One region of the Priestia sp. 53B2 genome, then DNA from elsewhere that is predicted to be linked to it. Evidence: a T-box and tRNA genes for the amino acid it is inferred to sense, from the RefSeq annotation. Region 1 holds a T-box; the other holds one or more tRNA genes.
The links. A T-box is a leader RNA that pairs with one kind of tRNA and senses whether it is charged. The one in region 1 lies ahead of pheS (phenylalanine--tRNA ligase subunit alpha), so its partner is inferred to be a tRNA-Phe.
Positions count from the first base shown of each region.

Region 2: it has a tRNA-Phe gene. The T-box ahead of pheS (phenylalanine--tRNA ligase subunit alpha) is inferred to sense a tRNA for this amino acid. The anticodon was not compared.

Region 1 is NZ_JBLZXA010000008.1:957,510-961,911, forward strand. Features, by position in the region: gene pheT (phenylalanine--tRNA ligase subunit beta) at 1-815, opposite strand, end outside; gene pheS (phenylalanine--tRNA ligase subunit alpha) at 829-1,863, opposite strand; T-box leader at 1,918-2,153, opposite strand; gene ACN6NE_RS08310 (TrmH family RNA methyltransferase) at 2,202-2,966, opposite strand; gene sspI (small acid-soluble spore protein SspI) at 3,107-3,313, shown strand; gene ACN6NE_RS08320 (M42 family metallopeptidase) at 3,370-4,402, opposite strand, start outside.
Region 2 is NZ_JBLZXA010000009.1:339,312-343,713, forward strand. Features, by position in the region: gene walK (cell wall metabolism sensor histidine kinase WalK) at 1-818, opposite strand, end outside; gene yycF (response regulator YycF) at 825-1,532, opposite strand; tRNA gene ACN6NE_RS10890 (tRNA-Phe) at 1,795-1,867, opposite strand; tRNA gene ACN6NE_RS10895 (tRNA-Asp) at 1,872-1,947, opposite strand; tRNA gene ACN6NE_RS10900 (tRNA-Glu) at 1,983-2,054, opposite strand; tRNA gene ACN6NE_RS10905 (tRNA-Lys) at 2,070-2,142, opposite strand; gene ACN6NE_RS10910 (adenylosuccinate synthase) at 2,310-3,596, opposite strand; gene dnaB (replicative DNA helicase) at 3,784-4,402, opposite strand, start outside.

The DNA.
Region 1 (4,402 bases):
AGCGGCTGGCCGTATTCAAGCAAAATATAGTTGGTGATATCAACAACGTTGTTATGAGGTCGAATACCAGCTGCCATTAAACGCGTTTGCATCCATAATGGTGACGGAGCAATTTTTACGTTTTTCACAACGCGCGCTACGTAAAGCGGATTGTCTTCTTTTGCCTCTACTTTAACGGAAATATAATCAGCTGCTTGCTCATCAGACGTTTGCACGTTTACTGACGGATACTTCACTTCACGACGTAAAATAGCAGCCACTTCATGTGCTACACCTAACATACTTAAGCAGTCTGAACGGTTTGGTGTTAGCCCTAGTTCTAACACTTCATCGTTTAAGTTTAATGCATCTAGTGCATCCGCTCCTACTTCAGCATCGCTTGGGAACACGAAGATGCCTTCTTGATAATCTTTTGCCACAAGCTTGCTTTCAATGCCAAGCTCTTGAAGAGAACAAACCATACCGTTCGATTCTTCACCGCGAAGCTTAGCACGCTTGATTTTAAAGTTACCTGGAAGTACAGCTCCCAATTTTGCAACCGCTACTTTTTGACCTTGTGCCACGTTCGGTGCTCCGCACACGATTTGAACGATTTCTCCTCCGCCAAGATCTACTTGACAGCGGCTTAATTTATCAGCATTTGGATGCTGTTCACGTTCTACAACGTGACCAATTACCACTCCGCTGATGCCTTTATTTAAGTTTTCTACACCTTCAACTTCAATTCCACTTTTTGTGATTTTATCTGCTAACTCTTCTGCCGTTACGCCTGATAAGTCAACATACTCTTGTAACCAACGATAAGATACAAACATCGTAGTCCCTCCTTTATACTTGTTTAAATTGATCTAAGAAACGAACATCATTTGTATAGAAATGACGAATATCATCCACGCCGTGTTTTAACATAGCAATACGCTCTACACCGATTCCAAAAGCAAAACCACGATATTTAGTTGAATCGTATCCAGCCATTTCAAGGACATTTGGATGAACCATGCCGGCTCCTAAAATTTCAATCCAGCCTGTTTGTTTACATACATTACAGCCTTTACCTCCACATTTTGCACACGATACGTCTACTTCTACAGACGGCTCAGTGAACGGGAAGAAACTTGGACGAAGACGAATTTCACGGTCTGCACCGAACATCTTTTTCACAAATACTTCAAGCGTGCCTTTTAAATCGCTCATACGAATGTTTTCGTCTACTACAAGACCTTCAATTTGCATGAATTGATGAGAATGCGTAGCATCATCGTCATCGCGGCGGTACACTTTACCCGGGCAAATAATTTTAACAGGTCCTTTGCCTTCATTCTTGTTCATAACACGAGCTTGAACAGTTGATGTATGCGTACGAAGAAGCGTTTCTTCCGTAATATAGAACGTATCTTGCATATCACGTGCTGGGTGACCTTTTGGCAAGTTCAGCGCTTCGAAATTATAGTAGTCCTGCTCTACTTCCGGTCCTTCTGCTACTTCATAGCCCATTCCTAAGAATAAATCTTCTACTTCTTCAACCACGCTTGTTAGCGGGTGATGCGTACCTGCTTTAACAGGGCGTCCTGGCAGCGTTACGTCGATTGTTTCTGAAGCAAGTTTACGCTCTACCTCAGCTGCTTCTAACGCCGTTTGTTTTTCTTCAATTTTAGATGCAATAGCTTCACGCACTTCATTTGCAAGTGCTCCCATTACAGGACGCTCTTCAGCTGAAAGTTTCCCCATACCGCGAAGTACTTCTGTGATAGGGCCTTTCTTTCCTAAATAAGCTACGCGTACGTCGTTTAATTCTTTTAAAGCACTTGCTGCTTCGACTTTTGCAATTGCTTCTTGTTGAAGTTCTTGTAAACGTTCTTTCATCACTTATTCCTCCTTTTAACGTAAAAAATGACAAATAAAAAAACCTCCTCCCAAAAAAGGGACGAGGATTAGTCGCGTTACCACCCTTGTTAACTATATACACAGACGTATACAGTTCACTTCATTCAAGTTAACGGAATCTCCGGAACACCTTTACATCTATATAAGATGGTCTAAGTGTCAACTCAAGAGGTGAATTCACTTATTACATTTATAAAAATGCTTTCAGTCGCGGCATTTTCTCCCTGCATAAACGGACATAAGCTACTGCTCTCTTTCATCGTTTTTTACATATGTAACTATTGTATTATTATAGTGAAAACACGTTCTCGATGCAACTACATTCCGCGTAAATAATAAAGTAAGATTCCAGAAGCGATGGCAACATTTAGCGACTCGCTCTTTCCATAGATGGGAATGTACAGATTCTGATCCGTTTGTTCCAGCACTTTCTCGCTTACGCCGTTTCCTTCATTTCCCACAATCAGCGCAAATTCGTTTGAAGGTTTTACGCATGTGTAGACCTTTCCATTTTGTAGCGACGTGCCGTAAACTGCTATTCCTCTTTCTTTTAACAGTGAAACCATTTCGAGTAAATCACCTTTTACCATTGGAAGGTGAAAAATAGCTCCTTGCGTTGAACGAACGACTTTTGGGTTGTACACATCCACGCTGCCCTCTCCAACGATAATAGCCTCCACTCCGGCAGCATCAGCGGTTCGAATAATCGTACCTAGGTTACCTGGATCTTGCACCGCATCTAAAAGCAATACTTTCTGTGCTGTATGAATGATTTCTGCATGCTTCGTTTGAAAACACACAGCGATAATTCCTTGAGGTGTTTCTGTGTCAGATAATAACTTGATTATTGCTTCGTTGACAACGGTTATTTCGATACCATCTATGTTCCACTGTGCTGGCACTTCGATCGATTCGCGTATAATTAGTTCCTTTACGCAATCCTTATTTTTGATAGCTTCTTCCACTAAATGAAAGCCTTCTACCATAAAAAGGCCCTGCTTATCACGGTCTTTTTTATTATGCAGCTTTTTCCACGCTTTTACCTGCGGATTTTTAACTGAATCAATTTGTTTCACAAACATAACTCCTTTATCTATACAAAAATAAATAGTTCGATTACATTTTGCTCAATAATCATTAGATAAGTTTCACTTTATTGTACATAGAAATCGCAAAGAAAACAAAAACTATTGGTAACTTTACGATAGCTGAGGTGAAAATGATGGATCTTAATTTACGAAATGCTGTTATTGCAAACGTTTCAGGAAACTCAAAAGAAGAGCTTGAAGCTACAATTTCTGACGCTATTCAAAGCGGTGAAGAAAAAATGCTCCCTGGACTTGGTGTTTTATTTGAGGTGCTTTGGGAAAAGTCTCCAGAATCAGAAAAAGAAGAAATTCTGACAACGCTTGAAAACGGTTTAAAATAAATAACCTTTTCCTATGTACAACAAAAAGCTCATTCTCCTAGGAGAATGAGCTTTTTTTAATTATACGTAATTGCATTCACCGTATTTCGGTCTAAGCGTTTAATTACTTCGGCAATTAATTTAACTGCATTTTCATAATCATCACGATGAAGCATCGCTGCATGAGAATGGATATAACGAGTTGCGATCGTAATCGAAAGTGCTGGCACCCCGTTAGCTGAAATATGGATAGAACCTGAGTCCGTACCGCCTCCAGCGATTGCATCAAATTGATATGGAATATTTAATTCATCTGCCACATCTACCACTGTATCTCGAAGTCCTTTATGAGAAACCATGGAAGCATCATATAAAATGATTTGCGGACCATCTCCCATTTTAGAAGATGCTTCTTTATCAGAAACACCAGGTGTATCTCCAGCGATACCGACATCAACAGCAAATGCAATATCCGGTTCAATAAAGTTAGCGGATGTTTTTGCACCTCTAAGTCCAACTTCTTCTTGCACCGTTCCTACACCATACACAACATTTTCATGTGTTTCATTTTTTAAAGCTTTTAATACATCGATAGCGATTGCACAGCCAATACGGTTATCCCAGGCTTTCGCTAGCAGCATCTTTTCGTTGTTCATAACCGTAAATTCGAAATAAGGCACAACCTGATCGCCAGGTTTCACTCCCCACTCCGCTACTTCTTCTCTGCTAGAGGCACCAATATCAATGAACATATCTTTAATGTCAACTGGCTTTTTACGAACTTCTGGAGGCAGGATATGAGGAGGCTTTGAGCCAATAATCCCCGTTACCTCTCCTTTAGATGTAACGATGGTTACGCGTTGAGCAAGCATAACTTGAGACCACCATCCGCCTACCGTTTGAAAACGAATAAAGCCGCGTTCATCAATTTGAGTCACCATAAAGCCTACTTCATCTAAGTGACCGGCTACCATAATTTTAGGCCCTTGTTCGTTGCCCACTTTTTTTGCAATCAAACTGCCTAGCCCATCCGTCGTTACTTCATCTGCATAAGGTGCAATATATTTCTTCATAACCTCACGCGGTTCACGTTCATTACCAGGAATTCCT
Region 2 (4,402 bases), on a different contig from region 1:
TTGAATGTGAGAGCTAGCTGACCAATTTCATCATACCCGTATACCTTAGCTTTTCTCGTAAAATTCCCTTTGGCCATCTCAAGTGCTTGTTTTCTCATTTCAGACATTGGACGAGTAATCGTCTGAGCTAAAAACACGCCTAAAATAGCTGTAATAAAAAGAGCAATCACCGTACCTGCCTTAAAGATCTGATTGATATTACTCATTTGATCGTAAACAGGCTCCATGGAAGCTGTTAAGTAAATAGCACCTAAGATTTCTTCGCTAGACTGAACTTTTCCATTTTTATTAGTTGAATTTGATTGACTGGCACCTACTTTATCCTGTAAACGAATAGGCTGTATCATAACTCTGATTCGCTGTCCGCTTTGATCAACAAATACATTATCAGAGTTCGTTCCTGCTAACAACGCATTTGTAATCGCTAAATCATTAGTTTTTTTACCTATGATCTGTTGAGGATTTGAGTTCGATGTAGCAATGATTCTTCTATTTTGGTCAATGACTCTTACTTCAGAGATGTCATTCATATCATTTGAAGCTAAATTGGGTCTTGAAGCAAAATCTCGTAAAATAGTCTTTAAGTCTTCCTCAAGAGTAGGTGAATCATCATCGCGATTTTTCACCATTTCTTGTCCAATATTATACGTCAGCAAGTCTGTCCGCTCTTGAAGAGACGTTCGAAAGTTGTTAACTAATTCTTTTTCTAATTGTCGTGCAAAATAGACCCCAATAATTTGCATCGCAATTAAAATGAGCAGCACATAAATCAATACAAACTTTAAATGAATAGATTGCAGGAGCCTTACTTTCTTCATCTAAAATTACTCCTGCTCTGGGCTGCGTAAATAATAGCCTACTCCACGTCTTGTTACAATCCACATTGGATGGCTTGGATTATCTTCAATTTTTTCACGTAATCTTCGAACTGTTACATCTACCGTACGCACATCACCAAAGTAGTCATAACCCCATACTGTTTGAAGCAAGTGTTCACGCGTCATGACTTGTCCAATGTGCTTCGCTAAATAATGCAGCAGCTCAAATTCACGGTGAGTCAGTTCAATCGTTTCCCCGCGCTTAGACACGATATAAGCATCTGGGTGAATAACAAGTGCTCCAATCGTAATTTCATTCGTTTCGCTTTCTTCTGTTGGAACAGCTACTTGCTGATGTCTACGTAAATTAGCTTTTACACGTGCTAATAATTCACGCGTACTGAACGGCTTAGTTACATAATCATCTGCACCTAATTCTAGACCTAAAACTTTGTCAATTTCAGAATCTTTTGCTGTTAACATGATAATTGGCATATCATATTTTTTGCGCACTTCTCGGCAAACTTCCATTCCATCTTTTTGAGGAAGCATAATATCTAATAAAATCATTTCAGGCTGTACTTCTTCCACTTTTTCAAGTGCTTCTACGCCATCATAAGCACAAAATACTTCGTAACCTTCTTTTTGCAAATTGAACTTTAAAATATCTGCAATCGGCTTTTCGTCATCTACGACTAAAATACGTTTATCCATGATCATCGTTCTCCTTTATTAGTTGAAGCAAAATATAAAAGATAGTATTCATACTGTTTGAATACCGTAGTTTTATTATACTTGATAACCCTTGAAACGTCACAAGTTCATCCTCTACTATACATGAAGATATATGATTTTCAACCATCTCTAAATACAAAAGTAATATATTACCACAAAAGAGATACAAAGCAAATAACGTTTTCTTTTAAATGTAAATAAAAGAAAAAAGCATGACTTTAAATAAAGTCATGCTTTTTGATGGCTCGGGACGGAATCGAACCGCCGACACAAGGATTTTCAGTCCTTTGCTCTACCAACTGAGCTACCGAGCCAAAATGGCGGTCCCGACGGGAATCGAACCCGCGATCTCCTGCGTGACAGGCAGGCATGTTAACCGCTACACCACGGGACCTCAGTCTATATGCTATGTATTAAAAATATTAAAAATGACCCGTACGGGATTCGAACCCGTGTTACCGCCGTGAAAGGGCGGTGTCTTAACCGCTTGACCAACGGGCCACGTTGTAACAAAAGTGAGCCATGAAGGACTCGAACCTTCGACCCTCTGATTAAAAGTCAGATGCTCTACCAACTGAGCTAATGGCTCATGTTATATCTCTTAGCGACGCTTATTATAATAACATGATATTTCATATGAATGCAATAGTTTTTTAAAACTTTCTTTTTATTATTGAGCTTTTTTAAAAAATCTTGTTAACAAAGCACCAATTATAAATAAAAAAGGTTAGCTCACGAGGAGCTAACCTTTTTTATTTAGCTATATACACCACGTAATACATTTGTTTGTGTACGATCTGGACCTACAGAGAAAATAGATAAAGGAATACCTGTTAATTGAGACACGCGCTCTAAGTAGTGGCGAGCGTTATCAGGTAACTCATCTAATGTTTTCACACCCGTAATATCTTCTGTCCAACCTGGAAGCTCTTCATATACAGGTTCGCATTTTGCAAGTGTTTTTAAGCTAGCAGGGAATTCTTCCATGATTTCCCCTTTATAACGGTAAGCTACACAAATCTTTAATGTCTCAATTCCCGTTAATACATCAATTGAGTTTAAAGATAAATCTGTGATTCCACTAACGCGACGAGCATGACGTACAACTACACTGTCGAACCAACCTACACGGCGAGGACGACCAGTTGTTGTACCATATTCACGTCCTACTTCACGGATTTGATCACCGATTTCGTTTGTTAATTCAGTTGGGAAAGGACCGTCACCAACACGAGTTGTATACGCTTTTGATACACCTACAACATGTTTGATTTTAGATGGACCTACACCAGAGCCAATTGTTACTCCACCCGCTACTGGGTTTGAAGATGTAACAAATGGATATGTTCCTTGGTCGATATCTAACATAACACCTTGTGCGCCTTCAAATAGTACACGACGTCCTTCGTCTAACGCATCATTTAATACTACTGATGTATCAACAACATATTTTGCAACTTGTTGACCATACTCATAGTACTCATCTAAAATTTCTTCTAATGTAAAGCCTTCTACTTCATACATTTTTTCAAGAAGGCGGTTCTTTTCAGCTAAGTTTTGTGTTAATTTTGCTTCAAATACTTCACGGTCTAGTAAATCGGCAATTCGAATACCAACACGTGCTGCTTTATCCATATAAGCTGGTCCAATACCTTTTTTCGTTGTACCAATCTTATTTTCACCTTTGCGTTCTTCTTCAACTTCATCTAATTTTAAATGATATGGAAGAATCACATGAGCTCGGTTACTAATACGTAAGTTTTCTGTTGTTACACCGCGATCATGTAAGTATTTTAATTCTTGAACAAGCGCTTTTGGATCGACAACCATACCGTTTCCAATTACACATGTTTTGTCATTATAAAAAATACCTGAAGGAATTAAATGTAACTTATAAGTTTCACCATTAAACTTAATTGTGTGACCTGCATTGTTCCCACCTTGGTAACGTGCAATCACTTCTGCATTTTCTGATAGGAAGTCTGTAATCTTCCCTTTTCCTTCATCTCCCCATTGTGTTCCTACTACAACGACTGAAGACATATCTTAAGCACCTCCGCTTAGTAAGCAACAGCTCACTACGACATAATTTAACCATGGATAAGTGTATCAATTTATCACGCTAAAGTCAATTAAATCCGAACGATTTAACAAAAGTTATTGCAAATATATCGTATTTTGCGGAACGAATGCGATAACAATAAAATAAAACCTCTCATACTGAGAGGTTTTATGCACCAGGCGGCACTCCTGCGTCATCAAAGCGCCGCTCGAGATTAACGAATTTATTGTACTCTTTTACAAAGGCAAGCTGTACGGTTCCAACTGGACCGTTACGCTGCTTGGCTATAATAATCTCGATAATATTTTGATTTTCTGTATCTTTTTCGTAATAGTCTTCACGATATAAGAAAGCTACAATATCGGCATCCTGCTCAATACTTCCGGATTCACGGATATCAGACATCATTGGCCGCTTATCTTGTCTTTGCTCTACTCCACGGGAAAGCTGTGATAAGGCGATAACAGGAACTTCTAATTCACGAGCTAAAGCTTTTAACGCACGAGAAATTTCAGATACTTCCTGCTGTCGGTTTTCTCCGCTTCGTCCATTTCCTTGAATGAGCTGTAAGTAGTCAATTAAAATCATCCCAAGCCCGCCTTCTTGTTTCAAGCGACGACACTTAGAACGAATTTCACCTACACGAATACCCGGTGTATCATCAATATAAATCCCTGCATTGGACAAAGATCCCATTGCCATAGTGAGCTTTCCCCAGTCATCAGCTGTAAGCGAACCTGTACGCAGCCTTTGTGCATCAATATTTCCTTCCGCACACAGCATCCTC